One region of the Scandinavium manionii genome, then DNA from elsewhere that is predicted to be linked to it. Evidence: predicted binding sites of a transcription regulator. Region 1 holds the regulator's gene; each other region holds the start of a gene.
What was found. Region 1 encodes CRP, which controls carbon source genes, mostly activating them, when cyclic AMP is high. Its sites were predicted from a motif close to ATGTGANNNNNNTCACAT; they were not measured.
Positions count from the first base shown of each region.

Region 2: the regulator CRP is predicted to act here: its motif matches at 4,971-4,988, upstream of srlA (PTS glucitol/sorbitol transporter subunit IIC).
Region 3: the regulator CRP is predicted to act here: its motif matches at 3,548-3,565, upstream of yrbN (protein YrbN).
Region 4: the regulator CRP is predicted to act here: its motif matches at 3,172-3,189, upstream of MUU51_RS13525 (glycine dehydrogenase).

Region 1 covers NZ_JALIGC010000037.1:392,915-400,378, forward strand. The annotation lists gene ppiA (peptidylprolyl isomerase A) at 262-834, shown strand; gene MUU51_RS11585 (putative adenosine monophosphate-protein transferase Fic) at 918-1,517, shown strand; gene pabA (aminodeoxychorismate synthase component 2) at 1,549-2,112, shown strand; gene argD (bifunctional acetylornithine/succinyldiaminopimelate transaminase) at 2,192-3,409, shown strand; gene MUU51_RS11600 (YccS/YhfK family putative transporter) at 3,414-5,486, opposite strand; gene crp (cAMP-activated global transcriptional regulator CRP) at 5,540-6,172, opposite strand; gene MUU51_RS11610 (OsmC family protein) at 6,479-6,883, shown strand; gene MUU51_RS11615 (phosphoribulokinase) at 6,955-7,464, opposite strand, start outside.
Region 2 covers NZ_JALIGC010000030.1:62,655-70,118, reverse strand. The annotation lists gene recA (recombinase RecA) at 1-370, opposite strand, end outside; gene pncC (nicotinamide-nucleotide amidase) at 444-941, opposite strand; gene MUU51_RS02225 (metal ABC transporter substrate-binding protein) at 1,079-1,957, opposite strand; gene MUU51_RS02220 (metal ABC transporter permease) at 1,972-2,832, opposite strand; gene MUU51_RS02215 (metal ABC transporter ATP-binding protein) at 2,829-3,506, opposite strand; gene mltB (lytic murein transglycosylase B) at 3,741-4,820, opposite strand; gene srlA (PTS glucitol/sorbitol transporter subunit IIC) at 5,055-5,618, shown strand; gene srlE (PTS glucitol/sorbitol transporter subunit IIB) at 5,615-6,571, shown strand; gene srlB (PTS glucitol/sorbitol transporter subunit IIA) at 6,584-6,946, shown strand; gene srlD (sorbitol-6-phosphate dehydrogenase) at 6,962-7,464, shown strand, end outside.
Region 3 covers NZ_JALIGC010000036.1:282,617-290,080, reverse strand. The annotation lists gene rpsO (30S ribosomal protein S15) at 1-82, shown strand, start outside; gene pnp (polyribonucleotide nucleotidyltransferase) at 330-2,465, shown strand; gene nlpI (lipoprotein NlpI) at 2,574-3,461, shown strand; gene yrbN (protein YrbN) at 3,572-3,649, shown strand; gene MUU51_RS09240 (DEAD/DEAH family ATP-dependent RNA helicase) at 3,642-5,600, shown strand; gene mtr (tryptophan permease) at 5,756-7,000, shown strand; gene MUU51_RS09230 (luciferase-like monooxygenase) at 7,095-7,464, opposite strand, start outside.
Region 4 covers NZ_JALIGC010000038.1:349,015-356,478, reverse strand. The annotation lists gene mpl (UDP-N-acetylmuramate:L-alanyl-gamma-D-glutamyl-meso-diaminopimelate ligase) at 1-376, shown strand, start outside; gene yjgA (ribosome biogenesis factor YjgA) at 511-1,065, opposite strand; gene pmbA (metalloprotease PmbA) at 1,160-2,512, shown strand; gene cybC (cytochrome b562) at 2,582-2,968, shown strand; gene MUU51_RS13530 (hypothetical protein) at 3,018-3,149, opposite strand; gene MUU51_RS13525 (glycine dehydrogenase) at 3,291-3,620, shown strand; gene MUU51_RS13520 (SFCGS family glycine-rich protein) at 3,631-3,993, shown strand; gene MUU51_RS13515 (DUF4312 family protein) at 3,995-4,294, shown strand; gene MUU51_RS13510 (DUF4311 domain-containing protein) at 4,316-5,092, shown strand; gene MUU51_RS13505 (DUF4310 family protein) at 5,104-5,748, shown strand; gene MUU51_RS13500 (amidohydrolase/deacetylase family metallohydrolase) at 5,767-6,900, shown strand; gene MUU51_RS13495 (DgaE family pyridoxal phosphate-dependent ammonia lyase) at 6,884-7,464, shown strand, end outside.

The DNA.
Region 1 (7,464 bases):
ACTGTAAAACGCATTGACAATGCGAGGGGTGGACAGATTTTATGCATTACAGTGACCGAGGCAAATATTTATTCTGAAAACGATGAAATAATTAATAATTAATGGTGATATTTGTCACACTTTTGCAATGCCTCTTACACTCCCCACCAGGTTACAACTGTTTCTGTTGAGTAAACTTTAGTAAAAGGCTGGTCTGCGAGTCGAGAGCCTTTTAGAATCAAGCGATTCGCAGGCTCTCTCGTTCCCGTTTAAGGAATTCACATGCTCAAATCTACTCTGGCTGCCGTCGCGGCTGTACTTGCAATTTCGGCAATCTCACCTGCAGCCATGGCGGCAAAAGCAGATCCGCACGTATTGCTGACCACCTCCGCCGGTAATATTGAGCTGGAGCTGAACAGCCAGAAAGCCCCGATTTCCGTTGAGAACTTCGTGAGCTACGTGAACAGTGGTTTCTATAACAACACAACGTTTCACCGTGTGATCCCGGGCTTTATGATCCAGGGCGGCGGTTTCACCGAGCAGATGCAGCAGAAACAGCCTAATCCACCTATCAAAAATGAAGGCGACAATGGCCTGCGTAACACCCGCGGCACCGTTTCCATGGCGCGTACTGCCGACAAAGACAGCGCAACCAGCCAGTTCTTCATCAACGTCGCAGACAATGCGTTCCTCGACCACGGCCAGCGTGATTTTGGATATGCGGTGTTTGGTAAAGTTGTGAAAGGCATGGACGTTGCCGACAAAATTTCCCAGGTGGCTTCCCATGACGTCGGCCCTTACCAGAATGTGCCGACAAAACCGGTCGTTATCCTCTCTGCGAAAGTCCTGCCGTAATCCTTCCTGACTCGGGCCTTCCTGCATAACCCGAAATTGCTGCTTATACTTGTGGCAAAAGCGGAACTGTCAGGGAGGTCCAGATGAAAAAGCTCACCGATAAGCAAAAAATTCGTCTATGGGAACAGCGGCGTGGTCGCTCGTTTGAGGCCAGTTGTCGGCTGGACGTGCCCGAACCCCACGCACAGGACGCGCTCTTTGCACAGCGAGTCGCCACGCTTGAGCTTGGTCCACTGCATCGCGGTTTGCCGTGGTTATGCGCTATTCACCAGCAGCTTTTCCAGGATGCCTGGGATTGGGCAGGAGAACTGCGTGAGGTTGATATTTCCAAGGGTGATACCCGTTTCTGCCATTTCGAATACATCGAAAACGAAGGCAACGACCTGATGCAGGCGCTGGAAGATGAGCATTACCTCGTCGCACTTCCCAAAGAAGAGTTCATTAAGCGCCTGGCGCACTATTACTGTGAAATTAATGTGTTGCATCCGTTCTTTGTCGGCAGTGGCCGGGCGCAGCGCGTGTTCTTCGAGCAGCTGGCGATCCACGCGGGCTACGTGCTGGACTGGAGCGTAGTCGACCCGCAAACGTGGAGTCAGGCGAACCAGAGCGGGACGATGGGTGATTTACAGCCGTTGATGACGCTGTTCACTAAAGTGGTGAGCGAAGCGCAGGAAACTGAGTAGAATAGCGCGGTTTGCTGTCACCGGAGCCGCTATGATCCTGCTTATTGATAACTACGATTCGTTCACCTGGAATCTTTACCAGTACTTTTGCGAGCTGGGTGCCGAGGTGCAGGTCAGGCGAAACGATGACATCACGCTGGATGAAGTCGCCCGGTTGTCTCCTGATAAAATCGTGATTTCCCCCGGCCCCTGCACGCCAGATGAGTCCGGGATTTCACTCGATGTGATTCGTCTTTACGCGGGCAAAATCCCAATCCTCGGCGTTTGCCTCGGTCATCAGGCCATCGCCCAGGTTTTTGGCGCCACTATCGTGCGGGCGGCAAAAGTCATGCATGGCAAAACTTCCCCGGTGACGCATACCGGCGCAGGCGTATTCGGCGGACTGAATAATCCTCTCACCGTTACGCGCTATCACTCTCTGGTCATTGACCCGCCCACGTTGCCTGCGGAATTTGACATCACTGCGCTGAGCGAAACGGGCGAAATTATGGGGATTCTCCATCGCGAATGGGACCTGGAAGGGGTGCAGTTTCACCCGGAAAGTATCCTTAGCGAGCAGGGGCATCAACTTCTAAAAAACTTCCTCAAGCGATAATTCATCTTGCCATGAAGTGATTTATTATGCATATTTTGTGATTATTATTTCATAATCATTGCTGCGTAAGAGGATTATCATGGCGACTGAACAGGCTGCAATTACCCGTGCCACATTTGATGAAGTGATCCTGCCCATTTATGCCCCGGCGGATTTTATTCCGGTGAAAGGCAACGGCAGTCGCGTGTGGGATCAGCAAGGTAAAGAGTACGTTGATTTTGCGGGCGGTATTGCGGTGACGGCGCTGGGGCATTGCCACCCGGCACTGGTTGAGGCGCTGAAAAGCCAGGGCGAAACCCTGTGGCACACCAGCAATGTGTTTACCAACGAACCGGCGTTGAAGCTGGGGCGTAAGCTGGTGGCCTCGACGTTTGCCGAGCGTGTGGTGTTCATGAACTCCGGTACCGAAGCCAACGAAACCGCGTTCAAACTGGCGCGTCATTACGCTTCCACGCGCCACAGCCCGTATAAAAGCAAAATCATTGCTTTCAATAATGCGTTCCACGGCCGCTCATTCTTCACGGTTTCCGTGGGCGGACAGGCAAAATACTCCGACGGCTTTGGGCCAAAGCCAGCGGATATCATCCACGTTCCGTTTAACGATCTGCATGCGGTGAAAGCCGTGATGGACGATCACACCTGTGCGGTAGTGGTTGAGCCCATCCAGGGTGAAGGCGGCGTGCTGGCGGCGACCCCGGAATTCCTCAAAGGGCTACGTGAACTGTGTGATGAACACCAGGCGCTGCTGGTCTTTGACGAAGTGCAGAGTGGCATGGGGCGTACCGGTTCGCTGTTCGCCTACCAGTATTATGGCGTGACGCCGGATATCCTGACCAGTGCTAAAGCGCTGGGTGGCGGTTTCCCGGTAAGCGTGGTGCTGACCACGGAAGAGATTGCCAGCGCGTTCCATGTTGGTTCTCACGGCTCTACCTACGGCGGGAATCCGCTGGCATGTGCGGTAGCCGGAGCGGCGTTTGATATCATCAATACGCCGGAAGTACTGGGCGGCGTGAACGCCAAACGCGAACGTTTTGTGAAGCATTTGCAGAAAATTGATGCGGAATTTGATGTGTTCAGCGATGTTCGCGGCATGGGGCTGCTGATTGGTGCCGAGCTGAAACCACAGTACAAAGGTCGCGCTCGTGATTTCCTGCACGCTGCTGCTCATGAGGGCGTGATGGTGTTGAATGCCGGGCCTGACGTAATGCGCTTTGCGCCGTCGCTGGTGGTGGAAGACGCGGATATCGATGAAGGGATGGTGCGCTTTGCGGCAGCCGTGAAGAAGATAGTCGGCTGACGGTTTATGCCTGACGTTTAAGCCAGCTACCGTGATGTGGGCGCTGGCGCCAGGCCACTGACGAGATGGTGTGCATCGAATTCAGATGGCCCAGAATGCGTTGTAAATGCTGTTCCACGGTGCTTAACGGTCCGTGGGAGAGCGCCTCCGGCGATTCCATGATATTCGCATCGCCACTTCCCCCCGGCTCGTCATACTCCAGTCGCTGCTGGCAGCGCTGCAGAGCAATCTCGCAGGACTGCAAATAGCGTTCGGCCAAATCTTCAGTCAGCATGTTGTGCTCGCGCGCCAGCGTCGTCATCGCGTTGATGTGTTCGACGATAAACTGGCTGTGCGTGACCCACAGCTTCATGTCTGCCAGATAATGCGAGTTAAAGCCGGGCTCCTGCATCGCCTGGTTCAGCGAGTTGAACAGCGCGTTGTGCGCCTGATTCACCCGCATCCGCTGATAGGCCAGCGTTGGAGCCTGAGGATCGTTGCTGAGAATCAGTCGGATAGCCTCCTGATCCGCTTCCAGCGCCTGCTGTGCGTTTTTGCGTAACAGCCCGCTTTGCCACTGTGGCCAAAGCCAGACCATCCCGCCGAAGGCAATCAGACAGCCAATCACCGTGTCGACAAAACGGGCCAGAATGAAATGTTCACCGTTCAGGGTCAGCAGCTGAATGGTGTACACCGCAGTGACCGTAAAGCCGACCGTTGCCCAGCCGTAGCTCTTGCGAATGATCAGGTAGCTCGCCAGGGTGATGACTAACATTGATGCCAGCGTGTAGCCTTCCGGCACGTGAAAGTGCAGCGTGCCTGCGGCTATCACCAACCCGGCAAGCGTGCCCGCTGCGCGGTGGAAAATCCTGACCCGCGTTGCGCCGTAGCCGTTTTGCGTGACCAGCAGAACGGTCATCAGGATCCAGTACGGTTTCGGCAGATGCAGCGCCGCGCCCATCAGGCTGGCGATACTCAGCATGACGCTGATTCGCGCCGCACTGCGCAACGCCGGGGATTTTAGCGACAGATAGCTTTTCAGCGCGGCAAACAGCGGCAGGCGACGTTCGTTATCGGCCATCAGGTTGCGTGGATAGAGCGGTCGCTGAAGGCGCAGCACGCGAGCGATTCGGCTGAAGTGCCAGGCACAGAACTGCCCGACCGGATTATCCGGATGCTGACGTGCAATTTTTTCCAGCGCGCCAATCTGCTTGTCCATGTTGAAACGCTGTGGAAATCGGTGGTAGAGAATGTCATCCGCCATCACACGCAGGCGCGCCGCAATGGTCTGTGCATTCCAGCGGATCACCGCTTCGGCGTGGCTGCGTTCAACCAGTTTTTGGACTTCGGCGGGTTGGTGCAGGCTGACGGAAATGTGCTCCTGCAAATCGAGGCCAATCTGGAAGGCGCGCAGCAGGCGCTTATATTCGTGATTCTGATTGGCGGCCAGCATGTGCATTTGTTGATAGCACTGGGTAATCAGGTCGACTGCTTTCTGCTGGCGGCTGAGCAACGGCGGCAGTGCTTTTTCCGGATCGGTGTGTTGAGTCAGCAGGCTGTATTTGGCTTCACAGTAATCGGCCAGCTGCCGATACAGCAGGCTCAGGGATTCACGTAGCGGCTGTTCGCGCCACATCCAGAACCAGAACCAGTTGAACAAGCCATACCATAGTGTGCCGAGGGCGTAGATGAGCAGCGGTTCCCAGACCGGCATATTCCCCGCAAGGCTGAGCGTAAAGATGGCCGCAATGAGCGAGGCGGGCAGTAATCGGGCGTGAAGCGAACTGATTTCTGCGGTGACGCCGAGCAGCAGCGCCAGCCCGGTCAGGATCAGCGGTAAAGGCACGGTGTGCGCCAGCAGCAGTTGAACTGCGAGGCTACAGCCCGCAAACAGCGAGCCGCCAATAATCAGGCGTTTGAAGAAACGTTTATGCGGTGTGTCCAGCCCGGCAATGTTGCAGCAGGCGGGGACTAACGAGAACAGCAGACCGTACTTGAGGTAACCGAGCACCAGACCGATAGCCACGGGGGTACATAACACCAGCGTTTGCCGCAGTGCATAGTTAATTTCCGGGTGATAAATCAGCCTGCGCCACATCGGGGAAGAGACAAAAACGGCGTACTGCAGGGGCAATACGCCGTTCAGCTAGCTTAGCGGGTACCGTAAACCACGATAGTTTTACCGTGGGCGGAGATCAGGTTCTGATCTTCGAGCATTTTTAGAATGCGGCCAACGGTTTCGCGGGAGCAGCCGACGATCTGACCGATTTCCTGACGGGTAATTTTAATTTGCATACCGTCCGGGTGGGTCATTGCATCAGGCTGTTTCGCCAGATTCAGCAGCGTCTGCGCGATACGGCCGGTGACGTCGAGGAATGCCAGGTTGCCTACTTTTTCAGAGGTGACCTGCAGACGATTTGCCATCTGAGAAGAGAGGCGCATCAGGATATCCGGGTTCACCTGGATAAGCTGACGGAATTTTTTATAAGAAATTTCTGCCACTTCACAAGCGGTTTTCGCCCGAACCCAGGCACTACGCTCCTGACCTTCTTCGAACAGGCCAAGCTCACCGATGAAATCGCCCTGGTTGAGGTAAGAGAGGATCATCTCTTTACCTTCTTCATCCTTGATGAGTACTGCAACAGAACCTTTCACGATGTAGTACAGCGTTTCTGCTTTTTCACCCTGGTGAATCAGCGTGCTCTTCGATGGGTACTTATGAATATGGCAATGAGACAAGAACCATTCAAGGGTAGGGTCTGTTTGCGGTTTGCCAAGCACCATGCGCGGTTATCCTCTGTTATAAGCTGTCTCCAATGGCAGACACGACACTGCCACTGGCTTTGCAATCGTATCCTTCCCTGTGCCTGGGAAGTCGGCTGTCGGATTTTACTGCAGCCTGTAATGTGATGTTCTCTGCATACACGCATTACTTCAATGTATTACTGTAGCAGCCCGACTGTTTTAGCATAGCTTTTGTCGCCTGTCTCCTGGTGTCTCGCTTCAGCATGATGCGCGTCGCCTTCCGTTGCGAGAATTGTTATGTGCGCGTAATCTGTCAGGAAAATTGCTACTCTGGAGTTAACAAATATGCAAGCGCGTGTGAAATGGGTTGAGGGGTTAACCTTCCTGGGTGAGTCAGCTTCTGGCCACCAGATTATGATGGATGGTAACTCTGGCGATAAAGCCCCAAGCCCGATGGAAATGGTACTGATGGCCGCGGGTGGTTGCAGCGCGATTGACGTGGTGTCTATTCTGCAAAAAGGCCGTCATGACGTGACCGACTGCGAAGTGAAGCTGACTTCCGAGCGTCGCGAAGAAGCGCCACGCTTGTTCACCCACATCAATTTGCACTTCATTGTGACCGGTAAAGACCTGAAAGACGCTGCAGTGTCGCGTGCGGTAGATTTGTCTGCGGAGAAATACTGCTCTGTAGCGTTGATGCTGGAAAAAGCGGCGAAGATTACCCATTCGTTTGAAGTGATCGAAGGGTAAGAGTACTGCCCGGTGGCGCTGTGCTGACCGGGCGTAAGGCCGGATAAGCAACGCGCCATCCGGCAAAAACGTTAACCGATCTTTTTGCCTTCCATCAACCGCTCGACCAGCGGTGACATAATCAATTCCATCGCCAGCCCCATTTTCCCGCCTGGTACCACCAACGTGTTCATGTGAGAAATGAAAGAACCCTGCAACATCGCCAACAGCCAGGGGAAATCAATATCGCCCAGATTCTGGAAATGGATAACCACAAAGCTCTCATCCAGTGACGGAATGCCCTTTGCCGCAAACGGGTTGGAGGTGTCGACGGTCGGCACACGCTGGAAGTTGATATGCGTCCGGGAGAATTGCGGCGTAATGTAGTTAATGTAATCTTCCATCGAACGCACCACTGAATCCATCACCGCTTCGCGTGAGTGACCGCGCTCGCTGGTATCGCGGGTCAGCTTCTGGATCCACTCAAGGTTAACAATTGGCACCACGCCCACCAGTAAATCGACGTGTTTCGCGACGTCATTTTGCGGGGTCACGACGCCGCCGTGCAGGCCTTCATAAAACAGCACGTCGGTTGGTTCAGG
Region 2 (7,464 bases), on a different contig from region 1:
CACCGGTGTCCGGCTGAGAACACAGCAGGTTGTCGATATCGACACCCAGTTTGCGTGCATAGACCGGGTCCAGCGCGTGCTCCGCATCGATAAACGCACAGGTTTTGCCTTCACGCTGTGCTGCAGCAACGACCTGCAGGGTCAGCGTGGTTTTACCGGAAGATTCTGGTCCGTAAATTTCAACAATACGACCCATCGGCAGGCCGCCAGCCCCCAGAGCGATATCCAGAGAAAGCGAGCCGGTGGAGATGGTTTCCACGTCCATGGAACGGTCTTCACCCAGGCGCATGATAGAGCCTTTACCGAATTGTTTTTCGATCTGGCCGAGTGCTGCCGCCAACGCTTTCTGTTTGTTTTCGTCGATAGCCATTATTGCTCCTGTCCGGGTGTTACCGCGTAAATTCTGTTTCGTTGAGGCAATTATACTGTATGGTCATACAGTATCAAGTGTTTTGTAGAAATTGTTGCCACAGCAGTTGCAAGGCATAAGCCGTAGCCTGACGGCGCACGGCTTCGCGGTCTCCTGCGAAGCATTCCTGGTAAGTAAAGCCTTGTCCATTCGCACAGGCCAGGCCAAACCATACCGTGCCAACAGGCTTTTCTTTGCTGCCACCATCGGGCCCGGCGATGCCGCTCACGGAGAGCGCATAGGTGGCGCGTGCCGCGCGCAGTGCACCAATCGCCATTTCGACCACCACCGGTTCACTGACCGCACCATGGTTCAATAATGTCTCTTCGCGCACGCCAATCATCTGGGATTTCGCTTCGTTGCTGTAGGTGACAAACCCCCGTTCAAACCAGGCTGAACTGCCCGATATATCGGTCAGAACTTTGGCAATCCAGCCCCCGGTGCAGGATTCCGCCGTGGTGACGGTCGCCCCCTGCGCCTTCAGCGCCAGTCCAACTTCTTCGCTGAAGGCCATCAATTCACTGTCGGTCATCATCATCGCTCGCCGCCTGAAAAAGATGTTCAACAAGATACCATTTTCTTTCGCAGGAGGGAGATGAGGTGACAATTTTACGAGGACGCTTCAGAAAAATCGTGCAGCGCCCCGGGCTACCGGAGCGCTTATCAGAATTACTTCATACTATTGGCGAGAGATTCCACATTATGACGCAGCATTTTGACGTAGCTGTCAGCGACACCGCCTGGTTTCGACAGCGCCTCAGGATAGAGTTCGCCGCCAGGCTGTGCACCGGTTGCCGTCGCAATTTGTTTTACCAGACGCGGATCGAGCTGGTTCTCCATAAACCAGGTATGCACGCCATCGGCTTTAATCTGATTGATGAGCGCGCCAACCTGTGCCGCGCTGGCTTCACTTTCTGACGACAGCCCCTGAGGCGCCATGAACGTCACACCGTAAGCCCGACCGAAATAACCAAACGCGTCGTGACTGGTCAGCACTTTACGCTTTGCGAGTGGAATAGCGTTGAAACGAGCCTTCGCCCAACCGTCAACTTCCTGCAACTGAGCGATGTATTTCTGCCCGCTGGCATTGAGAGCGGCTTCATCCTGCGGGTCCGCTTTCACCAGCCCCGCCAGAATATTTTGTGCATACAGCGCCCCGTTGGCCGCACTGTTCCACGCATGTGGGTCAGTCACGGTTTTACCGTCTTCATCCAGCGTTTGCGTTTTCACCCCTTCCGACGCCACGACCAGCTTGCCTTTAAACCCTGACGCCTTCACCAGCCTGTCCAGCCAGCCTTCAAGCCCAAGACCGTTGACCACCACCACGTCGGCCTTGCTCAACAGCACACTGTCTTTGGGCGAAGGCTCGAAGGTGTGCGGATCGCCATCCGGCCCGACCAGCGTATCGACGTGGACGTGCTCACCCCCAACCTGCTGAACCATGTCGCCGAGCACTGAAAAGCTCGTCACCACGTTCAGCGTTTTCGCCATTGCGCCCTGCGAAAGCGCCCCCAGCGCAAGCGCCAGAATCAATCCCGTTCTTTTCATCATTTCCCCTTGCGTTAAAAAAGCGCTCGCAGGCTGAAAGCCAGCCGGCTGCGCGTGCCAAAAAATATCGAAATGAAAAACAGTCCGCTGGCGGTCAGCACGATTGACGGCCCTGCAGGTAAATTGGCCGACCACGACAGGCTTAAGCCGAGCCAGGCGCAGAACGCGCCGCTGACCGCCGCGAACAGTAAAATACCGGGCAGGGTTTGCGCCCAGCAGCGCGCGGCGATGGCGGGTAGCATCATGACACCGACCGCCATCAGCGTGCCGAGCACCTGAAAGCCCGCCACCAGGTTGATAACCAGCAGCGCCAGAAACAGCCCGTGCAACAGCGGCGGCAAACGGCGGTCATTGACTTCCAGCCACGCGCTGTCAAAGGCCTCACTGACCAGCCCGCGATAAAGCAACGCCATGACCACCAGTGTCAGGCTGGCTACGCCGGAGACAAACAGCGCCGCATCGTTGTCGACCGCCAGAATCGAACCAAACAGTAGATGCAGTAGATCTACGCTAGAGCCGCGCAGGGACACGAGGGTGACGCCCAGCGCCAGCGAGCCGAGGTAGAATCCGGCAAAGCTGGCATCCTCCTTTAGCGGCGTGCGGCGACTGACCCAACCGGCAACCAGCGCGACAGCAATCCCGGCAATAAACCCACCGATAGTCATCGCCAGCAGCGACATTCCGCTCAGCAGATACCCCACCGCGACGCCGGGTAAAATCGCGTGAGACAGCGCATCGCCCATCAGGCTCATCCGGCGCAGTAAGAGGAAAACGCCGAGCATCGTGGTACTGACCGACAGCGCCAGGCACACAACCAGCGCGCGACGCATAAAGCCAAATTCGATAAAAGGCTGAAAGAAGGTGTGCCAGATCATGCTCGCCTCTCGTGGTCGAAGGCCGCCAGAATGGTGGGCGTGTTACCCCAGCGAGCGTGCTGTGATTCCAGCAACAGTGTTTCCGGAAAGTGACGGGCCACGCGGAGATTGTCGTGCAGCACGGCGAGCACGGTTTGCCCTTCGCGATGCATTTCAAGAATCAGCTCCATGAGCACCTGGCTGGTTGCTTCATCGATTCCGGTGAACGGTTCATCCAGCATCACCAGCGGCGCCTGCTGAACCAGCACTCTTGCGAACAGCATCCGCTGAAACTGGCCGCCGGAAAGCGCTTCAATGGGCGACGTACCAAGCGATGAGAGCCCTACCCTTTCCAGTGCCGAGGCAATTCTGCGGCGCATTTCAGCATTGAGACCGCGAAACAGCGAAACGCGCGGCCATGCGCCCTGGCTCACCACGTCATAGACGCTCAACGGAAATTGCGATTCCAGCGCGTGACGCTGTGCCAGCCAGCCAATCACCGGGCGCGGTCCATGCCAGCGCAGCTTCCCGCTGACCGGAGGAATAAATCCCGCCAGCGTTTTCAATAATGTGGATTTACCGCAGCCGTTAACACCGACGATCGCCGTCAGCGAACCGGTCTCAATCGTGCCGCAGAGCGTGGGGGTAATAGCCAGGCGATCGTAACCCGCCACCAGATGGTCGAGTTCAATCATGGGAGTGCCACCGCCCAGCAGGTCGCCAGCCACAGCATGGCCAGTACAACCAGAGCCAAAGCCAGCCGCAGCAGGCCGGAGGCGTTAAAAAGGGAAAAGGGAATCATCGCCAACCTCAATTATGTTATAACATAACAATAATGAGATTAACGAAAGTTGTAAATCTGCGTCTGACGTTGGGCCTGTATCGAAATGTTTCAGACACCCCTCCCGCAGGAGGGGATATCGGCAGGATTACTGCTGAGCGCGCGCCGCTGCCACTGCCTGACCAAGCTGCCAGACTGCCATTGCGTAGTGCGTACTGTGGTTGTAGCGGGTGATGGTGTAGAAGTTCGGCAAGCCGTACCAGTACTCATACCCGGTGCCCACGTCGAGGCGTAACAGGCTCGCCTGCTGGTGATCACCCAGCGACTGAGTCGGCGACAATCCTGCGGCTGAAAGCTGTGAAACACTGTAGTTCGTTTTGAAACCGTTATCCAGGCCTGGCGCCTGGCCCGCGGCTGGCACCGCAACCAGATCGCCCTTCACCCAGCCATGCTGTTTGAAGTAGTTGGCTACGCTGCCGATCGCATCGTCCGGATCCCACAGATTGATGTGGCCGTCGCCGTTGAAGTCCACGGCGTACTGCTTATAGGACGACGGCATAAACTGACCGTAGCCCATCGCACCAGCAAACGAGCCTTTCAGATCCAGCGGATCGTCCTGCTCGTCGCGCGCCATCAACAGGAAGGTTTCCAGCTCACCGGAGAAGTACTTCGCCCGACGCGGATAGTTGAATGACAGCGTCGCCAGCGCATCCAGAATGCGGGTTTTGCCCATCACGCGACCCCAGCGGGTTTCAACGCCGATAATGCCAATGATAATTTCCGGTGGTACGCCGTACACCTGCCAGGCGCGGGTCAGTGCGTCCTGATGTTCATTCCAGAACATGACGCCGTTTTGCACATTGTCCGGGGTAATAAACTGTTTGCGATAGCGCAGCCAGGCGCCGTTTGGTCCGGTAGGAACCTGCGCCGTCGGTGCCTGACGGTCCATCAGACGCAGAACGTAATCAAGACGTTTGGCCTGAGAGAGAATTTCATGCAGTTGTTGGCGGTCAAAGCCATGCTTACTGACCATCGAATCGATGAACTGATTCGCCGCCGCGTTGTTGGCGAAGTCGCCGCCCATCAGGGTCGTATTATGCTGCGGCTCCAACAGGAACCCGCCAGAGGTATTCGCCGTGGTCGGCGCTTCGGCGGTTTTCGGTTTGCTGCTACAGGCAGCAACCAGCACGCAGAGCGGGAGTAAGGTCAGGTAACGACGCTTCAACATGTGACATCCATTTAGCTAATTCGGCAGAGATAAATATGGTAAAGCATCCCTGACCTCACAAGGAAGCGCTACCTGAGGTTAAAAAAAATCTTTCTTCAGTTTCTCTCTCACCTCACACAAACTTTCAAAATGATCATTTTATCTTTCATTGTGAGATCTACTTAACACTTAAAAACCTTTCAAAGTGATTATTATTGGCATCGGTTAAATAATAAAAATTCACAGGAGAGAAGAATGATAGAAATCATTACCCACGGCGCCGAGTGGTTCATCGGGCTTTTTCAGAAAGGTGGAGAAGTCTTTACCGGGATGGTGACCGGTATTCTGCCTCTGCTGATAAGCCTGCTGGTTATCATGAACGCCTTAATTAACTTTATCGGCCAGCAACGCATTGAACGATTTGCTCAACGCTGCGCAGGCAATCCGGTCTCCCGCTACCTTATCCTGCCCTGTATCGGCACCTTTGTTTTTTGTAACCCGATGACGTTAAGCCTTGGCCGTTTTATGCCCGAGAAGTACAAACCGAGCTACTACGCCGCCGCGTCCTATAGCTGCCACTCAATGAACGGCCTGTTCCCGCACATCAATCCGGGCGAGCTGTTTGTCTACCTCGGCGTTGCCAACGGCCTGACCACACTCGGCCTGCCGCTGGGACCGCTGGCGGTCAGTTATCTGCTGGTCGGTCTTTTCACCAATTTCTTCCGCGGTTGGGTAACCGATCTGACGACGGCCATTTTCGAGAAAAAAATGGGCATTCAGCTTGAGCAAAGCGTTCGACTTTCAGGAGCCATCGTATGACGCGCATTCGGATTGAAAAAGGCGAAGGCGGCTGGGGCGGCCCGCTGGAACTCGACGCCGTTGAAGGGAAAAAAATCGTCTACATCACCGCAGGCACCCGCCCGGCGATTGTCGATAAACTGAGTAAACTCACCGGCTGGGAAGCGGTGGACGGCTTTAAAGAAGGGGAGCCCCCCGAGTCAGAAATCGGTGTGGCGGTGATCGACTGCGGAGGCACGCTGCGCTGCGGCCTTTATCCCAAACGTCGGATCCCGACCGTCAATATTCACTCGACGGGGAAATCCGGGCCGCTGGCACAGCACATCGTCGAAGACATTTATGTCTCTGGCGTCAAAGAGAACAACATCAGCCTGGTTGACGGAATAACGCCACAAAAAGGCGGCCCTCGCGAGTATGACTCCCGCAAAAAAATCACCGAACAAAGTGACGGCTTGCTGGCAAAAGTCGGTATGGGAATGGGCTCTGCCGTGGCTGTGCTGTTCCAGTCCGGGCGCGACACCATCGACACGGTGCTGAAAACCATCCTGCCGTTTATGGCGTTTGTTTCGGCGCTGATCGGCATCATCATGGCCTCCGGGCTGGGTGACTGGATAGCGCACGGCCTTGCCCCGCTCGCCAGCCATCCGTTAGGCCTGGTGACGCTGGCGCTGATTTGCTCCTTCCCGTTACTGTCGCCTTTTCTCGGCCCAGGGGCCGTTATCGCCCAGGTGATAGGCGTACTGATTGGGGTGCAGATAGGTCTGGGCAACATTCCCCCGCATCTCGCCCTGCCCGCCCTGTTTGCCATTAATGCACAGGCGGCCTGTGACTTTATCCCGGTGGGTCTCTCCCTTGCGGAAGCGCGACAGGACACGGTTCGCGTTGGTGTGCCTTCGGTGCTGGTAAGTCGTTTCCTGACCGGCGCCCCGACGGTGCTAATTGCCTGGTTCGTTTCCGGATTTATTTACCAATAAGAGGTGCCCCTGATGACCGTGATTTACCAGACCACCATTACCCGCATCGGCCAGAGCGCGCCCGACGCGTTGAGCGACAAGATGCTCATCACCTTTCGCGAAGGCGCCCCGGCGGATATCGAAGAGTTTTGTTTTATTCACTGCCACGGCGAGCTGAAAGGCGCATTGCGGCCCGGCAGTCAGCTTGCGCTTGACGACGTGTGCTACCCGGTCACCGCTGTTGGCGATGTGGCCGAGCAGAACCTACGTGAGCTGGGACATATCACCCTGCGTTTTGATGGACAGACCGAAGCCGAGTATCCCGGGACGGTGCACGTTACCGGCCCCGTACCCGAGGCGCTTCACACTGGCTGCACAGTAAAATTCGTTGTGTAATTTAAGGAGAAAATCATGAATCAGGTTGCCATTGTCATTGGCGGAGGACAAACCTTAGGGGAGTTTCTTTGCCGTGGGCTTGCTACTGAAGGCTATCGCGTCGCGGTGGTGGATATTCAAAGTGAAAAAGCGGCGCGGGTCGCTGCGGTCATCAACCAGGAATTTGGTGAAGGGATAGCGTACGGATTTGGCGCGGATGCCACTAGCGAACAGAGCGTGATGGCGCTTGCCCGCGGTGTGGACGAGATCTTTGGCCGCGCCGATCTACTGGTCTATAGCGCAGGCATTGCCAAAGCCGCGTTTATCAGCGACTTCGCTCTGGGTGATTTCGACCGCTCTTTGCAGGTGAACCTGGTGGGCTATTTCCTCTGTGCTCGCGAGTTTTCACGGCTGATGATCCGGGACGGCATTCAGGGGCGCATCATTCAGATCAATTCAAAATCGGGCAAAGTGGGCAGCAAACACAACTCTGGTTACAGCGCGGCAAAATTTGGCGGCGTGGGGCTGACGCAGTCCCT
Region 3 (7,464 bases), on a different contig from region 1:
TCGTAAACTGCTCGACTACCTGAAACGTAAAGATGTAGCACGCTACACCGCGCTGATTGAGCGTCTGGGTCTGCGTCGCTAGTTCTGGCGAGTTTCAGAAAGAGGGGCCTTTATGGCCCCTTTTTTCAACCAGATGGCAGCAATTAACATGAAACTCATGTATTGTTTGTATTGCTGAAACAAATGATCTTCATTGCAGCGTTTCGCGCGGCTAATGAGAGACTTAACCGTTGGTTAGGATTGTCATTAGTCGCGAGGATGCAAGAGGATCGAGTCTTTAAACGGCACATCCAATGGTGTCCCGTTACTCATCTTGAAAGGATAAAATTTTGCTGAATCCGATCGTTCGTAAATTCCAGTATGGCCAGCACACGGTCACCCTGGAAACCGGCATGATGGCGCGTCAGGCGACTGCTGCCGTTATGGTTAGCATGGATGACACCGCGGTATTCGTTACCGTTGTGGGTCAGAAAAAAACTAAACCAGGCCAGGACTTCTTCCCGCTGACTGTTAACTATCAGGAGCGTACTTACGCTGCTGGTAAAATTCCTGGTGGCTTCTTCCGTCGTGAAGGCCGTCCAAGCGAAGGTGAAACCCTGATTGCGCGTCTGATTGACCGCCCGGTTCGCCCGCTGTTCCCGGAAGGATTCATCAACGAAGTTCAGGTTATCGCGACCGTTGTGTCCGTAAACCCGCAGGTTAACCCTGATATCGTGGCAATGATTGGTGCTTCCGCAGCCCTGTCCCTGTCCGGTCTTCCGTTCAATGGCCCAATCGGTTCTGCGCGCGTGGGTTACATCAACGACCAGTACGTACTGAACCCAACCCAGGAAGAGCTGAAAACCAGCAAACTGGACCTGGTTGTTGCCGGTACCGAAGCCGCTGTACTGATGGTTGAATCTGAAGCTGAACTGCTGAGCGAAGACCAGATGCTGGGCGCCGTGGTGTTCGGCCACGAACAGCAGCAGATCGTTATCCAGAATATCAACGACCTGGTGAAAGAAGCCGGTAAACCACGTTGGGATTGGCAGCCAGAAGTCATCGACGAAGCGCTGCATGCGCGCGTTGCCGGTCTGGCACAGTCTCGTCTGAGCGATGCATACCGCATTACCGACAAGCAGGAACGTTACACTCAGATTGATGCTATCAAATCTGAAGTGATCGCGACCCTGGTTGCTGAAGACGAAACGCTGGACGCTAATGAACTGGGCGACATCCTGCACGGTATCGAGAAAACTGCAGTACGTAGCCGCGTACTGGCTGGCGAACCGCGTATCGATGGTCGTGAGAAAGATATGATCCGTGGCCTGGATGTGCGTACTGGCGTATTGCCGCGTACTCACGGTTCTGCACTGTTCACCCGTGGTGAAACTCAGGCGCTGGTTACTGCAACTCTGGGTACCGCACGTGACGCACAGAACATCGACGAACTGATGGGCGATCGCACTGACAGCTTCCTGTTCCACTACAACTTCCCTCCGTACTCTGTGGGCGAAACCGGTATGGTTGGCTCACCGAAGCGTCGTGAAATTGGTCACGGCCGTCTGGCGAAGCGTGGCGTGCTGGCAGTTATGCCTACCACCGACGAATTCCCGTACACCGTTCGTGTGGTTTCTGAAATCACCGAATCTAACGGTTCTTCGTCCATGGCTTCCGTGTGTGGTGCTTCCCTGGCACTGATGGATGCAGGCGTACCGATTAAATCTGCAGTAGCAGGTATCGCGATGGGTCTGGTGAAAGAAGGCGAGAACTTCGTGGTTCTGTCCGACATCCTCGGCGACGAAGATCACCTGGGCGATATGGACTTCAAAGTTGCGGGTTCCCGCGAAGGTATCTCTGCTCTGCAGATGGATATCAAAATTGAAGGTATCACCAAAGAGATCATGCAGGTTGCTCTGAATCAGGCCAAAGGTGCGCGTCTGCACATCCTGGGCGTGATGGAACAGGCGATCAACGCACCGCGTGGCGACATCTCCGAATTCGCACCGCGTATTCACACCATCAAGATCAGCCCGGACAAGATCAAAGACGTTATCGGTAAAGGCGGCTCTGTTATCCGTGCGCTGACTGAAGAAACCGGCACCACCATCGAAATCGAAGATGACGGTACTGTGAAGATCGCAGCGACCGACGGTGACAAAGCGCAGTACGCTATTCGCCGTATCGAAGAGATCACCGCTGAAATCGAAGTGGGCCGCATCTACAACGGTAAAGTTACCCGTATCGTAGACTTCGGTGCCTTCGTGGCTATCGGTGGCGGTAAAGAAGGCCTGGTACACATTTCTCAGATCGCTGACAAGCGTGTAGAGAAAGTGACTGACTATCTGCAGATGGGTCAGGAAGTACCGGTTAAGGTTCTGGAAGTTGATCGCCAGGGCCGTGTCCGTCTGAGCATTAAAGAAGCGACTGAGCAAACTCAGCCTGCGGCCGCGCCGGAAGCTCCGGCAGCGGAACAGGGCGAGTAAGGTTGCTTATTAGCCCTCCGCCTTTGCGGAGGGCGCATTCCGGGCAGGACGCTTGTTAGCAGCCGGGGAACAGGACGTTCATCCAATTGTTGTCTTCGGGAGTGGGAAATGAAGCCTTTTTTGCGCTGGTGTTTCGTTGCGACAGCACTCACGCTGGCAGGATGCAGCAACTCCTCTGCCTGGCGTAAGAGTGAAGTCCTGGCGGTGCCATTGCAACCGACATTGCAGCAAGAAGTGATTCTGGCACGTATGGAACAAATTCTTGCCAGTCGGGCTTTATCCGATGATGAACGCGCACAGCTTTTATATGAGCGCGGAGTGTTGTATGATAGTCTCGGTTTGAGGGCATTAGCGCGTAACGATTTCTCGCAAGCGCTGGCAATCAGACCCGATATGCCTGAAGTATTCAATTACTTAGGCATTTATTTAACGCAGGCAGGCAATTTTGATGCTGCCTATGAAGCGTTTGATTCTGTACTTGAGCTTGATCCAACTTACAATTACGCATATCTGAACCGCGGCATCGCGCTTTATTACGGTGGTCGTGCTAAGTTAGCGCAAGATGATCTGCTGGCGTTTTATCAAGACGATCCCAATGATCCTTTCCGTAGTCTGTGGCTATACATCGTTGAGCGGAAGCTCGATGAGAAGCAGGCTGTCGTAGCACTCAAGCAGCGCTATGAAAAATCGGACAAAGAGCAATGGGGATGGAACATTGTCGAGTTCTATCTCGGTGACATTAGCGAAGCAACGCTGATGGATCGCCTGAAGACGGACGCAACGGATAACACCTCGCTCGCTGAACATCTCAGTGAAACAAACTTCTATTTAGGTAAGTACTACCTAAGTCTGGGGGACAAGGACAGCGCTACGGCACTGTTCAAACTGGCGGTCGCTAACAACGTTCATAACTTTGTTGAGCACCGATACGCATTGTTGGAATTAGCGCTCTTGGGCCAGGAGCAAGATGACCTGGCAGAATCGGACCAGCAATAGCTGACGAACATACAAATCAGACCATATTCTTTTTTGATTGCCATCATCTTCACGGGTGAGGGCTTTATTGTTCGTTAATTACCCAAATTTGAGCCGGTTCACACTTTTCAATGAAAATTGCAGGTCAATTTCACGATGAGTTATGTAGACTGGCCGCCATCTACGAGGCACGTGTACTACATGACTGATACCATCGAGACTACTACTATCGAAACTACTTTTTCCGATCTGGGTCTTAACGACTCCATCATTAAAGCCTTGAACGATCTGGGCTACGAAAAACCATCTCCAATCCAGGCAGAGTGTATTCCACATCTGCTGGGTGGCCGCGATGTACTGGGTATGGCCCAGACGGGTAGCGGCAAAACTGCAGCGTTCTCTTTACCGCTGCTGCACAACCTTGATCCAGAGCTGAAAGCACCACAAATTCTGGTGCTGGCACCGACCCGCGAACTGGCGGTTCAGGTTGCTGAAGCCATGACGGATTTCTCTAAACATATGCACGGCGTAAACGTTGTGGCCCTTTACGGTGGCCAGCGTTATGACGTACAGCTGCGCGCCCTGCGTCAGGGACCACAAATTGTTGTCGGTACCCCAGGTCGTCTGCTCGATCACTTAAAACGTGGCACGCTGAACCTGTCCAGCCTGAAAGGTCTGGTCCTCGATGAAGCTGATGAAATGCTGCGTATGGGCTTCATCGAAGACGTTGAAACCATTATGGCTCAGATCCCAGAAGGTCATCAGACCGCTCTGTTCTCTGCAACCATGCCAGAAGCGATTCGTCGTATTACCCGTCGCTTCATGAAAGAACCGCAGGAAGTACGCATTCAGTCTAGCGTAACGACCCGTCCTGACATCAGCCAGAGCTACTGGACTGTCTGGGGCATGCGTAAGAACGAAGCGCTGGTGCGTTTCCTGGAAGCAGAAGATTTTGATGCGGCGATTATCTTCGTACGTACCAAAAATGCGACCCTGGAAGTGGCTGAAGCGCTGGAACAGAGTGGCTATAACAGCGCCGCGCTGAACGGTGACATGAACCAGTCCCTGCGTGAGCAGACTCTGGATCGTCTGAAAGATGGTCGTCTGGACATCCTGATCGCGACCGACGTTGCGGCCCGTGGTCTGGATGTTGAGCGTATCAGCCTGGTTGTTAACTACGACATCCCAATGGACTCCGAGTCTTACGTCCACCGTATCGGCCGTACCGGTCGTGCAGGTCGTGCTGGCCGTGCACTGCTGTTCGTTGAGAACCGTGAGCGTCGTCTGCTGCGTAACATCGAACGCACCATGAAGCTGACTATTCCAGAAGTTGAACTGCCGACCCGTGAACTGCTGAGTGAGCGTCGTCTGGCTAAGTTCTCCGCTAAAATTCAGCAGCAGCTGGAAAGCAGCGATCTGGATATCTACCGCGGTCTGCTGGCAAAAATTCAGCCTTCTGCTGAAGAAGAGCTGGATATGGAAACGCTGGCCGCAGCACTGCTGAAAATGGCTCAGGGCGAACGTCCTCTGATCCTGCCACCAGATGCACCGATGCGTCCTAAGCGTGAGTTCCGCGATCGTGACGAGCGTTTCGACCGTAATGACCGTGCTCCGCGCGGCGATCGTAATGACCGTGGCCCACGTGGCGACCGTCCAGAGCGTAGCGGTGAAGACCGTCCACGTCGCGAACGTCGTGACGTTGGTGATATGCAGCTGTACCGCATTGAAGTGGGTCGCGATGACGGCGTTGAAGTTCGTCACATTGTTGGCGCTATCGCTAACGAAGGCGACATCAGCAGCCGTTACATTGGTAACATCAAGCTGTTCGGTACCCACTCTACTATCGAGCTGCCGAAAGGTATGCCGGGTGAAGTTCTTCAGCACTTTACTCGCACCCGCATCCTGAACAAGCCGATGAACATGCAGCTGGTCGGTGATGCAGTGCCGCACACCGGTGGTGGTGAGCGTCGTGGTGGTCCTGCTGGTGGTCGTGGCGGTTTCGGCGAGCGTCGTGAAGGCGGTCGCGGTGGTGAAGGTCGTCGCTTCAGCGGTGAACGTCGTGAAGGTGGTGCAGGCCGTTTCAGCGGTGAGCGTCGCGAAGGTGGCCGTGCGCCACGTCGTGATGATGCGCCAGTGCGTCGTCGTCCTACCGAAGCGTAATTGCCAGATAAAAAACTGCGTTTACTGACGTAAAGTAAACGATACAGCCCCGGTATTTATTATCGGGGCTTTTTTTATTTCAATTGTACTCGTGTACTGGTACAGTGCTGCGCATAAAACCTAATTAGATTATTTTCTTCTGGAGAGCAGGCGCTATGGCGACATTGACCACCACAGCAACCCGGCCGTCATTGATTGGCGGAGTAGTGATTATCGGCGGAACGATTATTGGCGCAGGGATGTTCTCGCTGCCGGTGGTCATGTCCGGAGCGTGGTTCTTCTGGTCGCTGGCGGCATTGGTGTTCACCTGGTTCTGCATGCTGCATTCCGGGCTGATGATCCTTGAGGCCAACCTCAACTATCGCATTGGCTCGAGCTTCGACACCATCACCAAAGACTTGCTCGGCAAGCGCTGGAACATCATCAACGGGCTATCGATTGCGTTTGTGCTCTACATTCTGACCTACGCCTACATCTCGGCGAGCGGCTCGATTCTGCACCACACGTTTAGTGAAATGTCGTTGAATGTACCGCCGCGTCTGGCCGGATTGGGCTTCGCGCTTCTGGTCGCGTTTGTGGTATGGCTCAGTACCAAAGCCGTCAGCCGAATGACGGCGATTGTCCTCGGCGCGAAAGTGATCACCTTTTTCCTGACCTTTGGCAGCCTGCTAGGCCACGTCGAGTCCCCAACGCTGTTTAACGTGGCGGAACAGCACGCGACCTATCTGCCGTATCTGTTGATGACGCTGCCGTTCTGTCTGGCGTCGTTCGGCTATCACGGTAATGTGCCAAGCCTGATGAAGTATTACGGTAAAGATCCTAAGACCATCGTGAAGTGCCTGGTGTATGGCACGCTGCTGGCGTTGGGCCTGTATGTGGTGTGGCTGCTGGGGACGATGGGGAATATCCCGCGTCCGGAATTTATCGGCATTGCGCAGAAGGGCGGTAACATTGATGTGCTGGTGCAGGCGCTGAGCGGCGTGCTGAACAGCCGCAGTCTGGATCTGTTACTGGTTGTGTTCTCAAACTTCGCCGTCGCGAGTTCATTCCTCGGCGTGACGCTGGGCCTCTTCGACTACCTGGCGGATCTGTTCAAGTTTGACGATGCGCCGCTCGGACGTTTTAAAACCGCGTTGCTGACCTTTGTTCCACCGGTGATTGGTGGCCTGCTGTGGCCGAACGGGTTTCTGTATGCGATTGGGTATGCCGGTCTGGCGGCGACCATCTGGGCGGCGATTGTGCCTGCGCTGCTGGCACGTAAATCACGCAAGCGCTTTGGCAGCCCGCAGTTCCGCGTATGGGGCGGTAAGCCGATGATTGCCCTGATTCTGGTCTTCGGCGTGGGTAATGCGGTGGTGCATTTCCTGTCGAGCTTCAATCTGTTGCCGGTGTATCAATAATCGTTAGTGCCCGGCAGCGCAATGCTTGCCGGGCCTGTGTGGCAATAAATCTGTAGGCCTGGCAAACGCAGTGCCGCCGGGCAACAAACAAAAATTATCCCAACAACTCCTCTTTTACCTGCATCGCCAAATCGAACGAGTGCAAACGCGCCTGGTGATCGAAAATCTGTCCGTTGACCATGATTTCGTCAGCCTGCGTTTCACGCAGCACCGATTCCAGCCCATGGCGAACTTTCGTTTTATCCCCCACCAAAGACATACCGAGCGCCTGATCGACGCCGTACTTCTCGCCCGGGCTCCAGAAGTTATCCATGTTCTGAATCGGCGGCGGCAGTTGCCCGGTTTCGCCCCTACGCAGTTTCACAAACGCCTGCTGCATGGTCGTGAACAGGAATTCCGCATCCCGGTTGCTGTCGGCCGCAATGATATTGATGCAGACCATCGCATACGGTTTTTCCAGACGC
Region 4 (7,464 bases), on a different contig from region 1:
TCCGACCGCAATCCTCGCGACGTTGCAGGCGCTGCGTGGCAAAGTCGGCGGAACGGCACGTATTCTTGCCGTGCTGGAGCCGCGTTCTAACACCATGAAAATGGGCATTTGCAAAGACGATCTTGCACCGTCTCTTGGCCGTGCCGATGAAGTGTTCCTGTTACAGCCGCAGCACATTCCGTGGCAGGTCGCGGAAGTGGCGGAAGCCTGCATTCAGCCTGCGCATTTCAGCGCTGACGTGGATACGCTGGTCGACATGATCGCGAAATCCGCACAGCCGGGCGATCACATTCTGGTGATGAGTAACGGGGGTTTCGGTGGCATCCACCAGAAACTGCTGGATATGTTGACTAAAAAAGCGGAAGCGGCAGAGTAATCAACACGCCCGGTGGCGCTTTGCTTACCGGGCTTACAGATTGCTGATTTTTTGCCGGGTGGCAGCTTCGTCTTACCCGGCCTGCACGGCGTGTATCCGTAGCCCGGATAAGCGCAGTGCCATCCGGCAATAACTTAGCCGGCGTTTTCGGCCAGTTCGCGCAGATACTGGAAAATCAGGCGCGAAGATTTCGGCGGTTTGTTGCCTTCTTTCTCTTTCTTCGCGTTACGGATAAGCGAACGCAGCTGCTGACGATCGGCATCTGGCCACAGATTCAGCACTTCCGCTACCGCGTCATCCCCTTCATCCACCAGACGATCACGTAGTTGTTCCAGTTTGTGGAACAGAGCAACCTGCTGGTTGTGGCGGTTTTTCAGCTTATCGAGCGCCTGACGGATTGGGTCTACGTCACGGCTTCGCAGCATTTTGCCGATCAGCTGCATCTGACGGCGGCGGCCTTCTTTCTTGATACGCTGCGCCAGTTCAATGGCGGCACGCAGGTCGTCATCGAGCGGGATTTTGTCCAGCGCGTTTTTACCCAGCTCTACGATTTCGGCCCCAAGGTCTTTTAACTCCTCGGCGTCGCGTTTAATTTCACTTTTACTGACCCAGATGATTTCATTATCTTCATCTTCGATCTCGTCATCACCGGGCACGTCGTCGAGCCAGTCTTCGGGCTGCTTTGTCATCTCAGGCTCCTAAAAAAAGAGACACATGTTATCAGTTAAGGAGCGCACTGAAAAACGGTTCTCTGTTAGACTTCAATAAACTCCTTTCTACATTATGGCATTAGCGATGAAAGTAATCACACAGGTTGCAGAACAGCGTAAAGCACTGGAAAAAGCCGTCTCCACCGCCCTCGAGCTGGCGGCAGGCAAGTCTGATAGTGCAGAGGTCGGAGTCAGTAAATCGACCGGGATCAGCGTCAGCACGCGCTACGGCGAAGTGGAAAACGTCGAATTTAACAGCGACGGCGCCCTGGGGATTACGGTTTACCATCAGAATCGCAAAGGCAGCGCGTCCACCACGGATTTAAGCCCGGACGCCGTCGCGCGTACTGTGCAGGCCGCACTGGATATCGCACGTTACACCTCGCCAGACCCGTTCGCGGGCGTGGCGGAAAGGGAGTTACTGGCCTTTGACGCGCCGGACCTCGACCTGTTCCACCCGGCAGAAGTGACGCCGGACGAAGCTATTGAGCTGGCCGCGCGCGCTGAACAAGCGGCGTTGAAGGCAGACAAACGCATCACCAATACCGAAGGCGGCAGCTTCAACAGCCACTACGGCGTAAAAGTGTTCGGCAACAGCCACGGTATGCTGCAGAGTTATTGCTCGACCCGCCATTCGCTGTCGAGCTGCGTCATTGCCGAAGAAAATGGTGATATGGAGCGTGATTACGCCTACACCATTGGCCGTGCGATGGGCGATCTGCTCGATCCGGAATCTGTCGGCGAAGACTGTGCGCGACGCACGTTGTCTCGCCTTTCGCCGCGTAAACTGTCGACCATGAAAGCGCCGGTGATTTTTGCCAATGAAGTGGCCACCGGGCTGTTTGGTCATCTGGTTGGTGCCATTGCCGGTGGTGCGGTATACCGCAAATCCACGTTCCTGCTGGACTCACTCGGTCAGCAAATTCTACCGGAATGGCTGACTATCGAAGAGCATCCGCACCTGCTGAAAGGCCTGGCGTCGACGCCGTTCGACAGCGAAGGCGTGCGCACCTCCCGTCGCGACATCATTAAAGACGGCATCCTGACGCAATGGCTGCTGACTAACTACTCTGCCCGCAAACTGGGGCTGAAAAGCACCGGCCATGCTGGCGGCATTCATAACTGGCGCATTCAGGGCCAGGGTTTGAGTTTTGAAAAGTTGCTTAAAGAGATGGGCACCGGCCTTGTCGTCACCGAATTGATGGGGCAGGGTGTGAGTGGCGTAACGGGAGATTACTCTCGTGGTGCATCAGGCTTCTGGGTTGAAAACGGTGAAATCCAGTATCCGGTGAGTGAAATCACCATCGCTGGCAACCTGAAAGAGATGTGGCGTAATATCGTGACCGTGGCCGACGATATCGAAACGCGTAGCAACATTCAGTGCGGTTCCGTACTGCTACCGGAAATGAAGATCGCGGGCCAATAAAAGTGTTCTCATGGTGGCGCGACCTGCCGCGCCACGTCTGTTCAATAATAAAAATGAAGGAAGTGAGCAATGCGTAAACACCTGCTGGCAATGCTGGCTGTCTCGACCCTGATGATGGGCGCAGCACCGGCGTTTGCCGACCTCGGCGATGATATGGACACGCTGTCTGAGAACCTGAAAGTGGTGCAGAAAACCGACGATGCGGCTGAAATGAAAGCGGCGCTCGGCAAAATGCGCACAGCGGCGCTGGATGCTCAGAAGCAAACGCCACCGAAGCTGGAAGACAAAGCGCCAGACAGCGCTGAAATGAAAGATTTTCGCCACGGTTTTGATATTCTGATTGGCCAGATTGACAGCGCCACCAAATTTGCCAATGAAGGCAAAATTAAGGAAGCGCAGGGCGTGGCGCTTGATCTCGCCGGAACGCGCAATACGTACCACAAAAAATACCGTTAATTTCATTGTTACCCTGCCGGGGAAAAAACGTTCCCTGGCAGCCATCCCCTCATTCTCCCGCATCGTCATCATAAAAGCTTATCGACATCACAGTTTTACGCGAAAGCTCGCAACGTTTTTCCACTTTCTCCTGCTCTCTTTTCAGCCGTTTCCCGTGATATTCATCACGCTTATCTAGCATTTAATCCGCATTCAGTGAAATTATGTGGGACAGATCACTTCCGCCTCTCCCCTTTCCACTTCGAAGTGGAAAACAACTCGCTACAAACCCAACACCGCCCACGTTAGTTTTAAGTCAGACGCAACAAACGGGGTCAGAAGAGTGAACAACGGAGCAGTCATTACCGACGTTGGGAGTCAGACAGAAGAGCTTGCGACACGCATGCTGAGCCAGGTTTACAGCCTGCTGAAAGGTCATGGCATCATCCCGAACGCCGTCCAGGAGCAAATGCTGACATCTCATGTCCGTGCGATGGCACACCGGTCAATCACCGGCGAGCCGCTGCCAGAAGTAGAAGCCAGCCTGTTTGAAGAAATTTCACCCGATTCAATGTCGCTTGCCCGTGAAGTGGTAGCACAGTTCGGCAACCTTCCGGATGAAGAAGCCTGGCTGTTGTCGGTGCACTTCGAAGTGGCAAAAGAAAACCTTTAAGGAGCAAAACATGGAACAAATTACCGTAGTGATTGGCGATCGTCTGGGCAAAGGTCAGAAAGTTGCAGCAGGTGTGGAAAAGGCCGGTGGCCGTGCGGTAGTCGTACCGGGCGTTGCTGCTGATATGAAACTGGGCGATGTGATGAAAGCAGAAAATGCCACCTTCGGCATCTCCTTCTGCGGCAGCGGTGGCGCAGGTGCGATTACCGCACAGACCAAGCACGGTTACAAAGCAAAATACGGCATGCGCTCAGTGGATGAAGGCGTTACCGCAATTAACGAAGGTGCGAACGTATTGGGCTTCGGCTTTATGGATAAAGAAGAGTTGGGCGAGCGTCTGGTGCTGGCCTGGCAGAAGAAATACGGCGCATAAGATGAAAGAACAATTCACCACCACGGTGAGGGTCAAGGGCAAAGGTGAGGCCAAATCACGCGCCTTCGCCGATGCTCTCAACCAGGTACAGGGTGCGGTGATGAAAGCGTCACCGCATATTTTACTGCGCATCGAACCACAGGACGTGGCGGTTGTTCATGCGCAGGAATCGGTCCGGAAAGAGGCATTTCTGTTTATCTTTCTGCGCCGGGAGCGACGCACGTTCAGCGTTGAGCTGGATGTCACCGTCAACGTGACAGCGTTAAATCTCGACAAAGTAGATTTCGTCACGACAACATAACCATTAGAAAAGGACAGACTCATGTTCCTGATTATTCTCTTTAAATCACTCATTATCGGCGGCCTGGTCGGCGTCGGTGTGGGTGCCGGAGCTGCACGCATGTTTCATGCGCCCACCACACAAGGGATGGGTGCTTTTCGTACATTGGGCGAGCTGAACTCCTGTGAAGGTGACCCGGCCTCCCACTTCTCCTTTGGCCTGGGCTTCTTCTTTAACGCCTGGGCATCCTCAGTGGCGGCGGGGGCCTTCACTCAGGACGTTGACCACCGCATCATCCCGAACTGGGGTGCCGCGGCGCTGATGATCAAAAACCGCAACGTGGCAGAAACCCTGCACGACCCGAGAAAGATGGCGATCGCCTGTGGCGTGATTGGCATGATCGTGGTGGCATTCCTGAACTCTACCGCTTCGGCAGTACCGGAAGCGCTGCAGGTGACTGCGGTGAAAGTGCTGGTCCCTGCGGCTAACCTGCTGGTTAACACCGTGATGCCGGTTATCTTCTGGCTGGCAGCGATTGATGCCGGTAAGAAATCCGGTTTCTGGGCGACCATTTTCGGCGGCGCAGCGCAGCTGATTATGGGTAACGCCGTACCGGGCCTGGTACTGGGTATTCTGATCGGTAAAGGCGTTGAAGAGAGCGGCTGGCATCGTGTCACCAAAGTGATGATGGGCGCGATTGTGGCTCTGTTTGTGCTGAGTGCCTTCTTCCGTGGCTTCGACATGAAGATGATTGAATCCTTCCACATGACGGTGCCGAACTGGCTGGATCTGATTCACAACGCCATGAGCGGGAAATAAGGGGATAACGCATGGAACAGAATAAAGGTTTTTGGTACGCGGACTGGTCATTCCCGATCTTTGTCGGCCTGCTGTCCGCCGGCGTGTTCGCCGGGACACACATGTATTACCTGTACGGCATTGGCGCATTTAACGAAGTGGCCTTCGTCGCGATGCTGAAAGCAGGTATCGACACCGGCGCGTACGGTGCGGTTGCCGCGTTTGGCGCAAGCTTCCTGTTCGCCCGAATCATTGAAGGCTCGCTGGTGGGGATTCTGGATATCGGCGGTGCCATCCAGACCGGTATTGGTCTTGGGGTTCCGGCACTGTTACTGGGCGCAGGCATTGTTTTCCCGGTCGCTAACTTTGCGGCTTCTCTGGCGACCGGTCTGATTCTGGGCCTGGCAGTTGGCTACATCATTATCCTGGCGCGTAAATTCACCATCAATCAGAGCGACTCCACCTACGGTGCCGACGTGATGATGGGCGCGGGTAACGCCTCTGGCCGCTTCCTCGGTCCTTTGATTATCCTCAGTGCGATGACCGCCTCCATTCCTATCGGAATCGGTTCTCTGGTTGGCGCGTTACTGTTCTACATCTGGCAGAAACCGATCACCGGCGGGGCTATCCTCGGCGCGATGGTCCTCGGGTCTATCTTCCCGGTCGCGATCGGCTAAGTCTGCAAGGAGAAAGCGATGTTTGATTTACTGCTTAAGCGCGCACGACTGGTTGACGATACGGTAACGGATATCGCCATCAAAGACGGCAAGATTGCAGCGTTGGGCGAGATTAACGGTGAGGCGACGAAAGTCGTCTCTCTCAACGGCGAGCACTACGTCAGCGCGGGCTGGATTGATTTACATGTTCATTGCTACCCGAAATCGCCCATTTATAACGACGAGCCGGACAGCGTGGGCGTGGCGACTGGCGTCACCACCGTCATCGACGCAGGCAGTACCGGGGCAGACGATGTGGATACCTTCCACGAACTGACCCGCGCCTGTGCCACCGACGTGTATGCGCTGCTGAACATCTCTCGCGTAGGCCTTATTGCGCAAAACGAATTAGCCAATATGGCGAACATTGATGCTGACGCCGCGACGGCCGCCATCAAGCGCCACCCGAATTTCATCGTCGGCCTGAAGGCGCGCATGAGCAGTAGCGTGGTCGGTGAAAACGGCATCACGCCGCTGGAAAAAGCGAAAGACATTCAGAAAGCGAACGGCGACCTGCCGCTGATGGTGCATATCGGCAATAACCCGCCGAATCTTGATGAAATCACTGAACTGCTGACTTCTGGCGACATCATTACTCACTGCTATAACGGTAAACCGAACCGTATTCTGACCCCTGCGGGTGAGTTGCGGGCCTCGGTTTCCGGCGCCCTGAAACGCGGCATTAAGCTGGATGTGGGTCATGGTACCGCCAGCTTCAGCTTTGAGGTGGCGAAGCAGGCGATTGCGATGGGCATTCTGCCGCACACCATCAGTTCTGATATTTATTGCCGCAACCGCATCGACGGACCTGTTCATTCGCTGGCCCGCGTGATGGCGAAATTCCTCGCGATCGGAATGTCGTTGCCGCAGGTGATCGACTGCGTCACCGCCAATGCCGCTGAGGCCATTCGCCTGAAGAACAAAGGCCAACTGGCGGTGGGTTTCGATGCCGACCTCACCATATTCACCCTGAAACGCCAGCCGGTCACGCTGGTGGATGCTGAAAACAACGCCCTGCAGGCGGACCAGGATCTGGTGCCGCTGGCCGCCATTCGCGCAGGCAAGGGCTATATGACCGAACAAGGGAGTGCAGAACATGTCTTCGATTTATGAGAAATACCAGCTTAAACAAGTGATTAACGCCTCTGGCCGTATGACGGCGCTCGGTGTGTCGACCCCGCGCCCGGAAGTGGTTGAGGCGGTCCTGACAGGTATGAATCACTACTTCGAAATGAAAGACCTGGTCAACAAAACCGGTGAGTACATCGCGAAGTTGCTGGATGTGGAAGGCGCGACCGTGGTGTCCTGCGCCTCCGCCGGGATTGCTCAGTCTGTTGCTGCGGTACTGGTAAAAGACAGCGACTGGCTGCTGGAAAACCTGCACAACACGCCGGTTGAGAATAATGAAATCGTTCTGCCGCGCGGGCACAACGTCAACTTTGGCGCACCGGTCAGCACCATGATCGCCCTTGGCGGCGGCAAAATGGTGGAAGCGGGCTACGCCAACGAGTGTTCCGCCGATCAGCTGGCGGCGGCGATTACGCCACGTACCGCGGCAATTCTCTATATCAAATCTCACCACTGCGTACAGAAAAGTATGCTCAGCGTAGAGCAGGCGGTCGTGGTGGCGCGTAAACACAATCTGCCGCTGATTGTGGATGCTGCCGCAGAGGAAGA